DNA from 3 places in the Enterobacter cloacae complex sp. HYC033_NIDB genome. Region 1 is predicted to be linked to each of the others. Evidence: predicted binding sites of a transcription regulator. Region 1 holds the regulator's gene; each other region holds the start of a gene.
The links. The regulator PurR, encoded in region 1, represses purine synthesis genes. The targets are predictions, from matches to a motif close to CANGCAAACGTTTGCNTG.

Region 1 (5,894 bases):
TGAAAAAATCGGGATGCTTTATCTGGGGATCGGAGGGGGATGAGCCATTAATCGTAATGCCCGCACGTCCCAACAGTTCACTGACGATCCGGGACCAGTTATCGTCCGGAACGCTGACTTCTTCTATACACGATGAACTCATAGCTTCTCCATCACCTTGCTGTGATCAGAACCTTAAAACAGCGTAGACGCTTTTTTGGTTTGTGAGAAATCTCACGGTAAATGCCCGCGAGGCTAATATCCGACGTAGAACAGAGGAAGGGAGATAACCCTTGCCGAAATGCCTTCCATGGTAAAACGGGAGCGCTCCGGCTCCCGTTAACACTTAATATTTATCGTATTTAATCGAACCAAATTTAGTATAGGCCGCAAAATTTGGTGATTCAACAGAAAATTGTTAGCAACCTAATCACTGGTATTTAACATAGTTTCCCGCGCAATCAGGCGTGCGACGTTTCTGTCTGCGCGTTTTCACTCTGCTCGCGATGGGCTGAGGACTGCATGCGATAGCCCAAACCCGCCAGCGCAACGGTGACCAGCATCACGCTGGTAGTGGTGAGCAGCGGGGTTGCAATCAACGCCGAGACCACGAGACTTGCCAGGAAGCACAGGCCAAGTTGCAGGGTATTTTGCAGCGCGGCAGCGCGGCCTGTCGCCTGCGGGAATGGACGCAACGCCTGGGCTACAACGATAGGGTAGATAGCCCCGTTAGCGATCGCCATGACGCAGAACGGAATCAAAATTTCTGCAAGCCCGGCGCCGGGTATAAAGCCGACAGCCCAGGTCGCAATCACGCTTAGTGCATACAGCACCAGCAGCCAGGGCAGCATCTGTTGGCCTTCCCATTTTTGCAGCGCGGCGCGACAGCCATAGCCACCCACCAGGAAGGCGATGGTCTGTGGTACATAGCTCAGGCCGATAGCCGCCGGGCTGTAGCCCATGTCATGCAGAATGAACGGCGAACCGGTTAGCCAGGCAAAGAAGCTGGCAGAGCAGGCAGCATAAATCAGCACGTTACCGCGATAGGCTTTCGACCGCAGTAAAGAGGTAAAGGTGATGGGCTTTGCGTCCGGATGCGTCTCTTTTTTATGCGCAGGTTTAAGCCCGAAAGCAGGCAGCATCAGGACCAGCGTAATAGCAAAGAGCGTGGCGAAAATGGCCTGCCAGTCGAAATGCGCCAGGATCCAGCTGCCCAGTAACGGGGCAAGCGCCGGCGACAGGCCGACCAGCGGCATAATAGTGGCGAATATGCGGTTAGTGCGCGAGGCGGGGTAGTAATCGGTCACCAGCGCCTGCCAGGTCACCGCTGCGGCGCAGACGCCGACCGCCTGAATAAAGCGCAGCGCCAGCAGCCAGGCGGCATCGCGGACCCACAGCATGCCCAGACAGCCTACGGCAAAAATCGCCAGCCCCAACAACAGGACGGGCTTACGGCCAAAACGATCCGAGAGCGGCCCCCACAGCAATTGCGCAAAAGCAAAGCCAGCAAGGAACAAACTTAAACTGGCGCTGATGGCGGCGGCAGGGGTTTGCAAATCTTCCTGCATCGCGGCGAACGCGGGCAGATACATATCGGTTGCCAAAAAGCCCAGCACGCTTAAGCCGCCGAGCCAGACTAAAAATCCTTTCCTGGGTTGCACTTTTTTCTCCTGAGGAGGCAGGTGTACGTTGGCGCAGAGTGTAGGGAGTGCAAAGCGGCTTGTGAAACGCTAATATTTGGCGGGTGCGTTCAAAAAATTTGCAGGCTAAAGATGTGGTCAGATTATTCCCTTGAAGTGGTTGATGCCGTGGCGCGTAACGGCAGCTTTACCGGTGCCGCCCAGGAGCTGCATCGCGTTCCCTCGGCTATCAGCTATACGGTGCGCCAGCTGGAAGCGTGGCTGGCGGTCCCGCTGTTCGAGCGGCGCCATCGCGACGTGGAGCTCACGCCTGCCGGAGCGTGGTTTTTGAAGGAAGGGCGGTCTGTTATCAAAAAAATGCAGATCACCCGTGAGCAGTGCCAGCAGATCGCCAACGGCTGGCGCGGGCATCTCGCTATCGCGGTGGATAACATCGTTAAGCCGGAGCGGACCCGGCAGATGATCGTCGATTTCTATCGTCATTTTTCCGACGTCGAACTGCGTGTTTCGCAGGAAGTGTTCAACGGCGTCTGGGATGCGCTGGCGGACGGCAGGGCGGAGATGGCGATTGGTGCAACCCAGGCGATCCCGGTTGGGGGGCGCTACGCGTTTCGCGACATGGGCATGCTGAGCTGGACCTGCGTGGTCGCGCGCGATCACCCGCTGGCGGCGCTGGAAGGTCCGCTGAGCGATGACACCTTACGCAACTGGCCCTCGCTGGTGCTGGAAGATACCTCCCGCTCGCTGCCCAAGCGCATTACCTGGCTGCTGGATAATCAGCGCCGCGTGGTCGCGCCGGACTGGGAGTCGTCGGCCACCTGTCTGAGCGCGGGGCTGTGCGTTGGCATGGTGCCGGTGCATTTTGCGCGCCCGCGCATCGATGCGGGAGAGTGGGTGGCCTTGACGCTGGAAAACCCCTTCCCGGATGCCGCGTGCTGTCTGACGTGGCAGCAAAACGACGTCTCGCCCGCCATGGCCTGGCTGCTGGATTATCTGGGCGACAGCGAAACGCTGAACCGGGAGTGGTTGCGGGAACCAGCATAGCTGGCCCCGTAATGAGATTAACGACGGTAGTCGCGGAACGGACCGTCCGCAACGGAACGGCGTTCAATCAGGCGCGGGTGAACTTCAATGGACTGGGACTGTTCACGCTTGTTGACGATCCTGTCCAGCAGCATGTTGAAGGCCGTTTCACCCAGCGAATCTTTCGGCTGGTGAATGGTGGTCAGCGCCGGGGTAAAGAAGCGGGCGTTGCGCACGTTGTCATAGCCGATCACCGAGATATCCTGCGGGACGCGCAGGCCGAGTTCATCCGCCGCGCAGAGCGCGCCCATCGCCATGATGTCGCCGCCGCAGAACACCGCGGTAGGGCGATGCGGCTGGGAGACGATCTGCTGCATGGCGCGATAGCCCGACTCCGGCTCGAAGTCGCCCTGAACAATCCAGTTTTCCGGCACGGTGATCAGCGCCTCTTCCATCGCTTTCATGAAACCGGCCAGACGGCCAGCTCCGGTGTTACGCTCCAGCGGACCCGGGATCACGCCAATTTCACGATGACCGCGTTCTACCAGATAACGCCCCGCCATGTAGCCGCCTTCAAAGGCGTTATCAATAACGGAGTCGGTGAAGTCTGCGCGCGCTTCGCCCCAGTCCATGACCACCATCGGAATGTGGCGATACTCTTCCAGCATGGAAAGGACCGACTCAGGGTATTCAGAACACATTACCAGCAGGCCGTCGACGCGCTTTTGCGCCATCATTGACAGGTAAGCGCGCTGTTTTTCAATGTTGTTCCACGCGTTGCCCAGAATCAGGGTATAGCCTTTCTGGAAGCAGTTTTTTTCAACGGCTTCGATGATTTCAGCAAAGTAGGCCGCTTCACTGCTGGTGGCCAGCAGGCCAATCGATTTGGTGTGATTAACCTTCAGGCTGCGGGCGACGGCACTTGGCGAGTAGTGCAGTTCTTTGATTGCCGCCCAGACGGCATTACGCGTCTCTTCAGCGACGAAACGCGTTTTGTTAATAACATGTGATACGGTTGTAGTGGAAACGTTTGCGCGTTTTGCTACGTCTTTAATTGTTGCCATTAAATGTCACTCCAGACCATATCCTAAGCTCCTGAAAAAATTGAAGGTAAACGTTTGCCTTCTCTCACCCTTATCACGCAAACATGAGTTGCGACACGCCGGGAAAACGACACAGGACGTCAGGAGGGGGTCAGTGGCCGGTACGCTAATAAATTTAGCGTGGAATTTTGTCCTATCTTGATGAAAAGGGGAAGAGGTAAAGTGGATATCCGTTTAAATCCTGGAAGATTTTTGACCTGAACTGTGTAAAAATGAGCAAGCTCACTTTTCGTAGGGTGAATAAAAGGAGAAAAATTGATGAGTACCGATCTGAAGTTTTCGCTGTTTACCACCATTGTTGTTCTTGCTCTGATTGTTGCCGGTGGTTTAACCGCTGCACTGCACTGATTCAGGCGGAGGGAGAACTTTCTCCCTCTCTTGCCGCTATTGTTACCTCTCCGGCAAAAATCTTTTGCCAAAATGTTAACTTCTCATTTTTTGTGATTGATGTCATGCTTTTGACTTCTTAGTTCTGTGCCGGGTTATGGCACGGTATCCGGAGTCTCTTCATGAAAATCAATTTTCCCCTGCTGGCCCTGGCGATTGGCGCCTTTGGGATTGGCACCACTGAATTCTCCCCTATGGGGTTATTGCCTGTTATCGCCCGGGGTGTGGACGTCTCAATTCCTGCGGCCGGTATGTTAATTAGCGCCTACGCGATTGGCGTGATGGTGGGCGCGCCGCTGATGACGCTGCTGCTTTCCCACCGCGCTCGCCGCAATGCGCTGATTTTCCTGATGGCGATTTTCACTCTCGGAAATGTGCTTTCCGCGATTTCGCCCGATTACACCACTCTGATGCTTTCGCGCATTCTGACCAGCCTCAACCATGGCGCCTTCTTCGGACTGGGCTCGGTTGTTGCCGCCAGCGTGGTGCCAAAACATAAGCAGGCCAGCGCGGTAGCCACTATGTTCATGGGCCTCACCATCGCTAATATCGGCGGCGTTCCCGCTGCCACCTGGCTGGGAGAAGCCATCGGCTGGCGTATGTCTTTCCTCGCAACCGCCGGACTGGGCGTGGTCGCGATGGTTGCGCTGTTCTTCTCACTGCCGAAAGGAAGTGCGGGAGAACGTCCGGAAGTACGTAAAGAGCTGGCGGTGCTGATGCGTCCTCAGGTGTTGTCCGCGCTGCTCACCACGGTACTGGGGGCCGGGGCGATGTTTACGCTCTACACCTATATCTCCCCGGTGCTGCACGACATTACCCACGCAACGCCACTCTTTGTTACCGCGATGCTGGTGCTGATTGGTGTCGGGTTCTCGATTGGCAACTATCTCGGCGGGAAATTTGCCGACCGCTCCGTCAGTGGAACACTGAAAGGTTTTTTAACGCTGCTGATTGTCATCATGGTGGCGATTCCGTGGCTGGCGCGTAACGAAGTGGGTGCCGCGATTGCCATGGTGGTGTGGGGCGCCGCAACCTTTGCCGTGGTGCCACCGTTGCAGATGCGTGTAATGCGCGTTGCGCACGAAGCGCCGGGGCTCTCTTCGTCGGTGAATATCGGTGCGTTTAACCTGGGCAATGCGCTGGGGGCCGCAGCGGGCGGGGCGGTGATCTCAGGTGGTTTGGGTTACAGCTTTGTGCCGGTGATGGGGGCGATCATTGCTGCACTCGGCCTGCTGCTGGTGATGATGTCTGGTCGTAAACAGCCTGAAGCGGTGTGTACGGCGGAATAAACAAAAACGCAGAAGGGCTGCCCCTTCTGCGTGTCTCTTACGCGGCGAAGTTCTTCGCAACAAATTCCCAGTTAACCAGTGCCCAGAAGTGTTCCAGGTAGTTCGGGCGCGCATTACGGTAATCAATGTAATAGGCGTGTTCCCATACGTCCACGGTCATCAGCGGCGTGGCGCTGGTGGTCAGAGGGGTACCCGCATTAGAAGTGGAAACGATAGCCAGTTTGCCATCAGCCTCTTTGACCAGCCAGGTCCAGCCGGAGCCAAAGTTTTTAACGGCTGCGTCAGTAAACTTCGTTTTAAAATCCGCGAAACTGCCGAACGCGGCGTTAATCGCTGCCGCCAGCTCACCGGTAGGTTCTCCGCCTGCATTGGGGGCCAGGCAGTGCCAGTAGAAGGTGTGGTTCCACACCTGTGCGGCGTTGTTGAATACGCCGCCGTCTGAACTGCGCACGATCTCTTCCAGCGTTTTGCCT
Region 2 (5,894 bases), 920 kb from region 1:
GAACAGGTCCGGCTCCTGCTCCAGCAAGCCGAGCACGGAAGAGAGCTTACGCAGATGAGACGCCAGCGCATTGGCCGCCGCCATATCTTCTGACTTCAGGCGGTTCACCTCACGCGCCATGTCGAACAGCACGGAGTAGGCTTCCGGGGTGTTGAAGTCGTCGTTCATCACCTCAACAAAGCGGGCTTCGAACGCCTCACCGCCTGCGGCCGGAACCGATTTATCGGTGCCGCGCAGTGCGGTATACAGACGCTCCAGCGCAGCGCGCGCCTGCTTCAGGTTCTCTTCGCTGTAGTTCAGCTGGCTGCGATAGTGGCCGGACATCAGGAAGTAGCGCACGGTTTCCGCGTCGTAATACTTCAGCACGTCGCGCACGGTAAAGAAGTTGCCCAGCGATTTCGACATCTTCTCGCGGTCAACCATCACCATCCCGGAGTGCATCCAGTAGTTCACGTACTCGCCGCCGTGAGCGCAGGTGGACTGCGCGATTTCGTTTTCGTGGTGCGGGAACATCAGATCCGAACCGCCGCCGTGGATGTCGAAATGGTTGCCCAGCTGTTTGCAGTTCATCGCGGAACATTCAATGTGCCAGCCCGGACGCCCTTCGCCCCACGGGGATGGCCAGCTCGGTTCGCCCGCTTTGGACATCTTCCACAGCACGAAGTCCATCGGATTACGCTTCACGTCCACCACGTCCACGCGCGCACCGGCCTGGAGCTGGTCCAGATCCTGGCGGGAAAGCGCACCGTAGGTTGGGTCCGTCGGCACCGAGAACATCACGTCACCGTTGTCCGCCACATAGGCGTGACCACGCTCGATCAGCGTTTGGGTGATATCAATGATTTCATGGATATGGTGGGTCGCACGCGGCTCGCTGTCCGGGCGCAGAATATTTAAGGCATCAAAATCCTTGTGCATTTCGGCGATCATGCGATCCACCAGCGCGACAAAGCTTTCGCCATTTTCATTAGCACGTTTAATGATTTTGTCGTCGATGTCGGTGATATTGCGCACGTACTTCAGGTTGTAGCCCAGGAAGCGCAGGTAGCGTGACACCACGTCGAACGCGACAAAGGTACGGCCATGGCCGATATGACAGAGATCGTAAACCGTAATACCACACACGTACATGCCGACTTCCCCGGCATGGATAGGTTTAAATTCCTCTTTTTGGCGCGTCATTGTATTAAAGATTTTTAACATCGAAGATTCCATGTAAACACGTGTGTGGATTGTTTGTTCCTTATAATACCCATAATTCGGAGTACGGTCAGCACACAATGCAAGGTGATCGTGTCCTGTGGTTATGCTATAACAAGCCCCTATATGTGACCCGAGCACGGGTCGACGCACCACAATAACGGAACAGGATGCAAAAATGGTTACTTTCCACACTAATCATGGCGATATCGTAATCAAAACCTTTGATGACAAAGCGCCTGAAACAGTTAAAAACTTCCTGGACTACTGCCGCGAAGGTTTCTACAACAACACTATTTTCCACCGTGTGATCAACGGCTTTATGATCCAGGGCGGCGGTTTCGAGCCTGGCATGCGCCAGAAAGAGACGAAAGAAGCGATCAAAAACGAAGCGAACAACGGCCTGAAAAACACCCGTGGTACGCTGGCAATGGCCCGTACTCAGGCGCCACACTCTGCGACCGCACAGTTCTTCATCAACGTAGCGGACAACGACTTCCTGAACTTCTCTGGCGAAAGTCTGCAAGGCTGGGGCTACTGCGTATTCGCAGAAGTGGTTGAAGGGATGGACGTGGTCGACAAGATCAAAGCCGTTTCTACTGGCCGCAGCGGTATGCACCAGGACGTTCCTAAAGAAGACGTTGTGATCACAAGCGTGACCGTCAGCGAGTAATTCGTGGCGACACTCTTTATTGCGGATCTGCATCTGCAAACAGAAGAACCGGCGATAACCGCCGGTTTTCTGCGTTTTTTACGCGGTGAAGCGAAAAGCGCCGACGCGCTGTACATTCTGGGCGACCTGTTTGAGGCCTGGATTGGCGACGACGATCCGAACCCGCTGCACCGTGAGATGGCGGCGGCCATTAAAGCACTGGTGGATTCCGGCGTCCCCTGCTATTTCATTCACGGCAACCGTGATTTCCTGATCGGCCAGCGCTACGCCCGCGAGAGCGGTATGACGCTGCTGCCGGAAGAGCAGGTGCTCAACCTCTATGGCCGCAATATTCTGATCATGCACGGCGACACGCTCTGCACTGACGATACCGGCTACCTGGCGTTTCGCGCCAAAGTTCACACCCCGTGGATCCAGAAAGTGTTCCTCGCCCTGCCGCTGTTTATCCGCAACCGCATCGCCGCCAGAATGCGCGCGGGCAGCAAGGCCGCCAACAGCAGCAAATCGATGACCATCATGGACGTCAATCCGCAGGCGGTGGTGAAGGTGATGGAGAAGCATCGCGTTCAGTGGCTGATCCACGGCCATACCCATCGTCCCGATGTGCATTCCCTTATCGCCAACGGCGAGCCCGCCCATCGCGTGGTTTTAGGCGCCTGGCACAGCGAAGGATCGATGGTCAAAGTTACGCCGGAAGGTGTCGAACTGATCGCCTTCCCGTTTTAACGCCTCCCCGTCTTTTCGCTCATTTCCCGACCACGCAACCGTTTTCCTTGCCGGTATTACATGCTATTCTCTGTGCCCTCGAAAGCAGTGTGTTCCGCACCACAGGAGTTTTAAGACGCATGTCTTCCCGCAATAATCCGGCGCGTGTCGCCATCGTGATGGGGTCCAAAAGCGACTGGGCTACCATGCAGTTCGCCGCCGAAATCTTTGAAATCCTGAATGTTCCGCACCACGTCGAAGTGGTTTCCGCGCACCGTACGCCGGATAAACTGTTCAGCTTCGCCGAAAGCGCCGAAGAGAACGGTTACGAGGTGATCATTGCCGGTGCGGGCGGCGCAGCACATCTGCCGGGCATGATTGCCGCCAAAACGCTGGTGCCGGTACTGGGTGTTCCCGTGCAAAGCGCCGCGTTAAGCGGGGTGGATAGCCTTTACTCTATTGTCCAGATGCCGCGCGGTATTCCTGTCGGTACCCTGGCGATTGGTAAAGCAGGTGCGGCAAATGCCGCCCTGCTGGCCGCGCAGATCCTGGCGACGCATGATAAAGAGTTGCATCAGCGTCTGGCGGAGTGGCGTAAAGCCCAGACCGATGAGGTGCTGGATAACCCGGATCCGCGGGGTGCAGCATGAAGCAGGTTTGCGTTCTTGGTAATGGTCAGCTTGGCCGGATGCTGCGTCAGGCCGGTGAGCCGCTGGGTATTGCCGTCTGGCCCGTCGGGCTGGATGCCGAGCCGGAAGCCGTGCCGTTCCATCAGAGCGTGATCACCGCCGAAATTGAACGCTGGCCGGAAACCGCCCTGACCCGCGAGCTGGCGCGCCATAACGCCTTTGTGAACCGCGACGTCTTCCCGATCATTGCCGACCGTCTCACGCAAAAACAGCTTTTCGACAAGCTCGGCCTCGCGACCGCGCCGTGGCAGCTGCTTTCCGATAAGCGCGAGTGGGATGACGTGTTTGCGATGCTGGGAGACCTGGCGATTGTGAAGCGTCGCGTCGGCGGCTACGACGGCCGCGGGCAGTGGCGCCTGCGCGCGAACGACACCGCCGAGCTGCCGGACGACTGCTACGGCGAGTGCATTGTTGAGCAGGGCATTAACTTTAGCGGTGAAGTGTCGCTGGTTGGCGCGCGCGGGCATGACGGGCACACCGTTTTTTACCCGCTAACGCATAACCTGCATCAGGACGGGATTCTGCGCACCAGCGTCGCCTTCCCGCAGGCCAATGCTGACCAGCAGGCGCAGGCGGAAGAGATGCTCTCTGCTATTATGCATGAGCTGGGCTATGTGGGCGTGATGGCGATGGAGTGTTTCGTCACGCCGTCGGGTCTGCTGATCAACGAACTTGCGCCGCGCGTGCACAACAGCGGCCACTGGACGCAAAACGGCGCCTCCATCAGCCAGTTCGAGCTGCACCTGCGCGCCATCACCGATCTGCCGCTGCCGCAGCCGGTGGTGACCAGCCCGTCGGTGATGATCAACCTGATCGGTACCGATCTGAACTACAACTGGCTGAAGCTGCCGCTGGTGCACCTGCACTGGTACGACAAAGAGGTGCGTCCGGGGCGTAAGGTCGGCCATCTGAACCTGAACGATACCGACACGGACCGCCTGAGCGCCACGCTGGAAGCGATTGTTCCCCTGCTGCCGCCAGAATATGCGAGCGGTATTGTCTGGGCGCAGTCAAAACTGAAGTAAGTATCCCTCGCCGGGGAGTTGACCTTCCCCTTCCCCGGCGTACAATCCCCGCCCATTGCTGCTCAGTTTTCTTCTGGAACCACCATGAACGATGGAACGGACTATCGCGCGATCCTCGCGTCCGATACCCCTTTAATCGACGTTCGCGCGCCGATCGAATTTGCCCAGGGTGCGATGCCCGCCGCACTCAACCTGCCCTTAATGAACGACGACGAGCGTGCCGCCGTCGGCACCTGCTATAAACGCCAGGGTCCGGACGCCGCGCTGGCGCTCGGCCATAGCCTGGTCAACGGCGAGACGCGCGAGGCGCGCATCAGCGCCTGGCGGGAAGCCAGCCTTGCCCATCCTGAGGGCTACCTTTGCTGCGCGCGCGGTGGCCAGCGCTCACACATCTCCCAGGCCTGGCTGAAAGAGGCGGGCATCGACTACCCGCTGATCCGCGGCGGCTATAAGGCCCTGCGTCAGACGGCGATTCAGGTGACCATTGAGCAGTCACAAAAGCCGATGGTGCTTATCGGCGGCTGTACCGGTAACGGTAAAACGCTGCTGGTGAAGCAGCATGCACAGGGCATCGATCTGGAAGGGCTGGCGCACCATCGCGGCTCGTCGTTTGGTCGCACGCTCACCCCGCAGCTTTCTCAGGCGAGCTTCGAGAATCACCTTGCGGTTGAGCTATTGAAAAAAGACGCCGCGCGCTGGGTGCTTGAAGACGAGGGCCGGATGATTGGCTCCAACCACCTGCCGGAGTGTCTGCGCGACCGCATGGCTGAAGCGCCTGTCGTGGTGGTCGAGGATCCGTTTGAGATCCGTCTTGAGCGCCTGCGCGAAGAGTATTTCGTCCACATGTGGGCCGACTTTTCTGCCGCCTGCGGTGAAGAGGCGGGCTGGAAAGCGTACAGCGAATATCTGCATCACGGCCTGTACTCCATTCGTCGCCGTCTGGGGCTGCAACGCTTTGCGGAATTTACCGCCCTGCTGGATGCCGCGCTTGTCGAGCAACAGCGTACTGGCAGCACTGACGCGCACTTCAGCTGGCTTGTGCCGTTGCTGAAGGACTATTACGACCCGATGTACGGCTATCAGCTGGAGAAAAAGGCGGAGAAGATTGTGTATCGCGGGACGTACGAAGAAATTGCTGAGTGGCTCGATCGCTGAAAAAAGCCGGGTGGCGAGGTAAAAGCAAAACGGCAACCTGGGTTGCCGTTTTTAATGTTTTTTCCCTCTCCCCGTGGGAGAGGGTCAGGGTGAGGGCATCAGGCCGCACCCTACATGACAACTTAGAAGTCGTAACGCAGACGCACCAGGTTCATGTCGCCCAGGTTGTCGGTGCTGGAGGTGAACACGTGTTCGTAATCCACGCGGAAACCGTAATCCAGCTGGAAGCTGATACCTACACCGTTGTCGATGCGCTGGTAGTTACGGCCATTCACGTACTCAATACGGTCGCCCATGAAGTACGGCTGGATGGATTTCACCGCATACTGACCAACCGGGAACTTGTAACCCGCAAAGTATTCAATACCCCATGCATCACCGGCGAAGTAGTCGTTAACGGACACTTTTTTGGTGGTCAGGAAGTTCTGATACCAGCCGCCGCCTGCG
Region 3 (5,894 bases), 760 kb from region 1:
GCGAACGGGATGCCAGAATTACATAAACTTATGCCGCCGCTTGGTGTATTATTGGACCGCCGTTTCAAAATTGCGCTGGTAACCGATGGACGCCTCTCGGGGGCATCCGGTAAAGTGCCTTCAGCGATTCATGTCACCCCGGAAGCCTACGACGGCGGCCTGCTGGCGAAAGTGCGTGATGGTGACATGATCCGCGTTAACGGTCAGACAGGCGAGTTAACCCTGCTGGTGGATGAAGCAGAGCTGGCGGCGCGTCAGCCACATATTCCTGACCTGAGCGCGTCACGCGTGGGTACCGGACGCGAAATGTTTGGTGCGTTGCGTGAGAAACTCTCCGGTGCGGAGCAGGGCGCAACCTGTATTACGTTTTAAGACGACTTGATTTTAACGATCTGGCGAGAGAAAACTCTGATGAAAAACTGGAAAACAAGTGCAGAAGCAATCCTGACCACTGGCCCTGTCGTGCCGGTTATTGTGGTAAACAAACTGGAGCACGCTGTCCCAATGGCGAAGGCGCTGGTTGCGGGTGGCGTTCGTGTTCTGGAAGTGACCCTGCGTACCGCCTGTGCGATGGATGCGATCCGTGCTATCGCCAAAGAAGTGCCGGAAGCGATCATTGGTGCCGGTACGGTTCTGAATGCGCAGCAGCTGGCGGAAGTGACCGAAGCGGGCGCACAGTTTGCCATCAGCCCGGGGCTGACTGAGCCGCTACTGAAAGCCGCAACCGAAGGTTCTATTCCGCTGATCCCGGGTATCAGCACCGTTTCTGAACTGATGCTGGGCATGGACTACGGCCTGAAAGAGTTCAAATTCTTCCCGGCTGAAGCGAACGGCGGCACCAAAGCGTTGCAGGCCATTGCGGGCCCATTCTCCCAGGTGCGTTTCTGCCCAACGGGCGGCATCTCTCCGGCCAACTACCGTGACTATCTGGCGCTGAAAAGCGTGCTGTGCATCGGCGGCTCCTGGCTGGTTCCGGCGGATGCGCTGGAAGCAGGCGACTGGGATCGCATCACTAAACTGGCTCGCGAAGCGGTAGAAGGCGCGAAACAGTAAGTTTGTTTGCCGGGTGTCGGCTGCGCCTAACCCGGCCAGCCAGACAGTTAAAACGGGCCTTTCGGCCCGTTTTTTTATCCTGCTACGCTGACGTTCGCAGCCGCTCTTTTTGCTCTCGCGACGGCTTCGTCCACATTTTTCCCGGTCGCTAATGCCACGCCCAGACGACGGCTTCCGTCGATCTCCGGTTTGCCGAACAGCCGGACCTGCAAGCCTGCGCCAACCGCACCTTCGACGTTATCAAAGGTGACATTCTGGCTGGTCAGCTGCGGCAGGATCACCGCCGAGGCTGCCGGGCCGTACTGACGGATGCCGCCAACCGGCAGACCGAGGAAAGCGCGTACATGCAGCGCGAACTCAGAGAGATCCTGTGAAATCAGCGTAACCATCCCGGTATCGTGCGGACGAGGGGAGACTTCGCTGAAGATCACCTCGTCGCCGCAAACAAACAATTCCACGCCGAACAGGCCGTAGCCGCCCAGCGCCAGCACCGTCTTGCGGGCGATCTCCTGTGCGCGTGCCAGCGCCAGCGCGCTCATCTGCTGCGGCTGCCAGGATTCGCGATAATCGCCGTCTTCCTGCCGATGACCAATCGGGTCGCAGAAATAAACGCCATCCACGGCGCTGACGGTGAGCAGGGTAATTTCAAAATCAAACTTCACCACGCCTTCCACGATGACGCGCCCGGCCCCGGCTCGGCCGCCCTGCTGGGCATAGTCCCAGGCGTTGTCCAGCGTGCTGCTGTCGCGGATAAAGCTCTGCCCTTTGCCGGAGGAGCTCATTACCGGCTTAATGATGCACGGGTAGCCAATCTCCTCTACGGCCTGGAGAAACGCAGCTTTATCCCCGGCAAAACGGTAGCTGGAGGTCGGGAGCTGTAATTCTTCTGCCGCCAGGCGACGAATGCCTTCCCGGTTCATGGTCAGTTTTGCCGCAGTGGCGCAGGGCACCACGCGCTGGCCTTCCTGTTCAAGGGCAATCAACATCTCAGTGGCAATGGCCTCAATTTCAGGTACCACGAAATCCGGTTTTTCGTCGGCAATTAACCCCCGCAGCGCATTACCGTCAAGCATATCGATGACGTGCGAGCGATGCGCGACGTGCATGGCGGGCGCATTCGCGTAACGGTCCACCGCAATCACTTCCACACCTAAACGCTGGCATTCAATGGCCACTTCTTTACCCAGTTCACCCGATCCCAACAGCATGACGCGCGTCGCGGCGGGACGCAGCGCGGTTCCTAAACGAGTCATAAAAATCCCCCTGAAAAAGATGCGGGCAGTATAAACGAAAACGTTTGCGTCTGTCTTGTATGGGGATAACCGGACAGCAGGGAAATTTGCGCTTCTTTAGTACTGACAGACATTTCCTGACACCCGCTCGCTTAGGCTGTGAAGGTTACGCACTGTTACGTGAGGAAAAATATGTCAGGCTGGATGAATCAACTGCAATCCCTGTTGGGACAAAAAGGCTCGTCGTCCGGCGAGCAGGGTCTGAGCAAGCTGCTGGTGCCGGGTGCGCTCGGCGGGCTGGCCGGTTTGCTGGTTGCCAATAAATCATCGCGGAAACTGCTTACCAAATATGGTACCGGCGCGCTGCTGGCGGGCGGAGGGGCTATTGCAGGCTCCGTCTTATGGAACAAATACAAAGACAAGGTGCGCAGCGCGCATCAGGATGAACCGCAGTACGGGAAGCAGGTATCGCCGTTAGATTTACGCACCGAGCGGTTGATCCTCGCCCTGGTCTTTGCGGCCAAGAGCGACGGGCATATTGATGCCAGTGAACGTGCCGCAATTGAACAGCAGATGCGGGAAGCGGGCGTTGAGGAACAGGGCAGGGCGCTGGTGGCGCAGGCCATCGAACAGCCGCTTGATCCGCAGCGTCTGGCGCAAAGCGTGAAAAACGAAGAAGAGGCGCTGGAACTCTATTTTCTGAGCTGTGCCGCCATCGATATCGATCACTTTATGGAGCGCAGCTACCTGAACGCCCTGGGCGATGCGCTGAAGATCCCACAGGACGTTCGTGAGGGAATTGAGCAGGATATTCAGCAGCAGAAGCAGACCCTCGTGGGCTAGAAGGCCATGTTTCGCTTGCATCATACGCGTGTTTTGCCAACCTTATAGGATGTAAAACGAAAAAGTAAGAATGCCATGCCTCCAAAAGCCCGACGTACTCCTTATGCGATCACCACGCATGGCGATACGCGTATAGATAACTACTACTGGCTGCGGGACGATTCTCGTTCCCGGCCAGAGGTGCTGGACTATCTGCACGAGGAAAACGACTATGGCCGCCAGGTCATGGCCAGCCAGCAGGCGCTTCAGGATCAACTTCTGAAGGAAATGGTGCAGCGTATCCCCCAGCGTGATGTCTCTGCCCCGTGGTGCAAGAACGGTTATCGCTATCGCCATATTTATGAGCCGGGAAACGAATATCCCATCTACCAGCGCCAGTCTGTGCTGAGCGCCGAGTGGGATGAATGGGAGATCCTGCTGGATGCCAACAAACGTGCTGCCCACAGTGAGTTTTATACGCTGGGCGGCATGTCCATTTCCCCCGATAACGCCATTATGGCGCTGGCTGAGGATTACCTTTCCCGCCGCCAGTACGGTTTGCGTTTCCGCAATCTTGAAACGGGAAACTGGTATCCCGAAATGCTGGATAATGTCTCCCCCGATTTCGTCTGGGGTAACGATTCAGAAACGGTCTACTACGTTAAAAAGCATGTCTCAACGCTGCTGCCTTATCAGGTCTGGCGTCATACGGTGGGGACCGATTCCGCCGACGATGAACTGGTGTATGAGGAAAAAGACGAGACGTTCTATGTCAGCCTGCACAAAACGTCGTCTCGCCACTACGTGATCATTTTCCTCTCCAGCGCCACCACCTCAGAAGTGCTGCTGCTGGATGCAGAGCTGCCGGATGCGCAGCCTCTGTGCTTCCTGCCGCGCCGTAAAGATCATGAGTACAGCCTGGATCACTTCCAGCACAGCTTTTACCTGCGTTCGAACCGCGAGGGCAAAAACTTTGGCCTTTATAAAACCAAAGTGCGCGATGAACGCAAATGGGAAGTGTTAATTCCCGCGCGCGATCAGGTGATGCTGGAGGGGTTCACCCTGTTTACCGACTGGCTGGTGGTGGAAGAGCGTCAGCGCGGACTGACCAGTATCCGCCAAATCAACCGCAAAACCCGCGAAGTGGTGGGCATTGCGTTCGATGACCCGGCTTACGTAACGTGGATCGGCTTTAACCCGGAACCGGAATCGTCCCGCCTGCGGTACGGCTATTCGTCGATGACCACCCCGGATACGTTGTTTGAACTGGATATGGACACCGGGCAGCGTCAGGTGATTAAACAGGCTGAGGTCCGGGGTTTTGAGTCGGAAAATTATCGCAGTGAGCGCCTGTGGGTGACCGCACGCGACGGCGTTGAAGTCCCAGTGTCGCTCGTCTATCACAAGGCGCACTTCAACAAAGGTAAAAAACCCATCCTCGTCTATGGCTATGGCTCCTATGGATCCAGCATGGACGCCGATTTCAGCAGCAGCAGGCTGAGCCTGCTCGACCGCGGTTTTGTTTATGCGATTGCCCATATTCGCGGCGGCGGCGAGCTGGGTCAGCACTGGTATGAAGACGGAAAATTTCTCAAAAAGAAAAATACCTTTAATGACTACCTTGATGTTTGCGATGCGCTGATCGCGCAGGGTTATGGCGATCCGCAGCTCTGCTTTGGCATGGGGGGCAGCGCCGGGGGCATGCTTATGGGCGCCGTGATCAACCAGCGGCCTGAACTGTTTAAAGGCGTTATCGCCCAGGTGCCGTTTGTGGACGTGGTGACGACCATGCTGGATGAGTCCATTCCGCTGACCACCGGGGAGTTTGAGGAGTGGGGGAACCCGCAGGATGAAACCTATTATCGCTACATGAAAGAGTACAGCCCGTACGATAACGTCGAGGCGAAAGCCTATCCGCATATGCTGGTGACCACCGGCCTGCACGATTCCCAGGTACAGTACTGGGAGCCCGCGAAATGGGTGGCGAAGTTGCGTGAGCTGAAAACTGACGATAATTTGCTGCTGCTGTGTACCGATATGGACTCGGGGCACGGAGGGAAATCAGGGCGATTTAAATCCTATGAAGGGGTGGCGCTGGAGTACGCCTTTTTGATTGGCCTGGCGCAGGATACGCTGCCAGGCCGGGCGGGGACTCAGGCTTCGCCTAAATAATGCTTCAGCGTCAGGCGCAGTTCCGGGCTCATTCTGTCGAGGTTGTTGTACAGCCAGCGCAGATAGCCCGGATCTTTGTCCGCCACTTCCGATACTGGCTTCCCGCGATATTTTCCGAACGTAAAGGTGGTCAGTAGCGCGGGGCGCCCGGTAATGGTCGCCATATCGTCTGGCGTCCAGCCGGAAGTATTCATGATATCAATCAGGAGCGCTGCGGTGATGTAGCAGTCGTAAAGAGCGCGGTGATGATGCAGCCCTTCCGGCGTCCGCACGCTGAGTTTACGCGACTTATACAGCGCCATATTGCTGTATTTGATCCCCGGCCACAGACGGCGTGCCAGCTTCATAGTGCAAATCCATTCGCCGGGCATCTCCGGCAGCACGCGGCGGTCAAAGCTGGCGTTATGGGCCACATACCACTGGCTACCGTGGTAAAGAGGGATGATCTCTTCAATCCACGGCTTATCCGCCACCATCGATTCCGTAATACGATGTATCGCCATCGCCTGCGCACTGATGGGACGATCCGGGCGCACCAGATGGCTCATGGGGTTGACTATCTTTCCGTCAATCACGTCGACAGAAGCGACTTCCACAATTCCACCCTGCAAATCA

Region 2: purE (5-(carboxyamino)imidazole ribonucleotide mutase) is a predicted target of PurR. The motif match lies at 2,631-2,648, and genes of this name have one in related genera.
Region 3: purT (formate-dependent phosphoribosylglycinamide formyltransferase) is a predicted target of PurR. The motif match lies at 2,340-2,357, and genes of this name have one in related genera.

What each region holds. Positions count from the first base shown of each region.
Region 1 covers NZ_CP115123.1:2,874,144-2,880,037, forward strand. Annotated here, with positions in the region: gene cfa (cyclopropane fatty acyl phospholipid synthase) at 1-142, opposite strand, end outside; gene punC (purine nucleoside transporter PunC) at 441-1,640, opposite strand; gene punR (DNA-binding transcriptional activator PunR) at 1,752-2,663, shown strand; gene purR (HTH-type transcriptional repressor PurR) at 2,681-3,706, opposite strand; gene cydH (cytochrome bd-I oxidase subunit CydH) at 4,004-4,093, shown strand; gene O1721_RS13895 (MFS transporter) at 4,255-5,421, shown strand; gene sodB (superoxide dismutase [Fe]) at 5,459-5,894, opposite strand, start outside.
Region 2 covers NZ_CP115123.1:1,952,519-1,958,412, reverse strand. Annotated here, with positions in the region: gene cysS (cysteine--tRNA ligase) at 1-1,203, opposite strand, end outside; gene ppiB (peptidylprolyl isomerase B) at 1,379-1,873, shown strand; gene lpxH (UDP-2,3-diacylglucosamine diphosphatase) at 1,877-2,599, shown strand; gene purE (5-(carboxyamino)imidazole ribonucleotide mutase) at 2,719-3,228, shown strand; gene purK (5-(carboxyamino)imidazole ribonucleotide synthase) at 3,225-4,292, shown strand; gene mnmH (tRNA 2-selenouridine(34) synthase MnmH) at 4,377-5,447, shown strand; gene O1721_RS09190 (porin) at 5,570-5,894, opposite strand, start outside.
Region 3 covers NZ_CP115123.1:3,636,309-3,642,202, reverse strand. Annotated here, with positions in the region: gene edd (phosphogluconate dehydratase) at 1-372, shown strand, start outside; gene kdgA (bifunctional 4-hydroxy-2-oxoglutarate aldolase/2-dehydro-3-deoxy-phosphogluconate aldolase) at 412-1,053, shown strand; gene purT (formate-dependent phosphoribosylglycinamide formyltransferase) at 1,128-2,306, opposite strand; gene O1721_RS17530 (tellurite resistance TerB family protein) at 2,478-3,128, shown strand; gene ptrB (oligopeptidase B) at 3,204-5,279, shown strand; gene exoX (exodeoxyribonuclease X) at 5,261-5,894, opposite strand, start outside.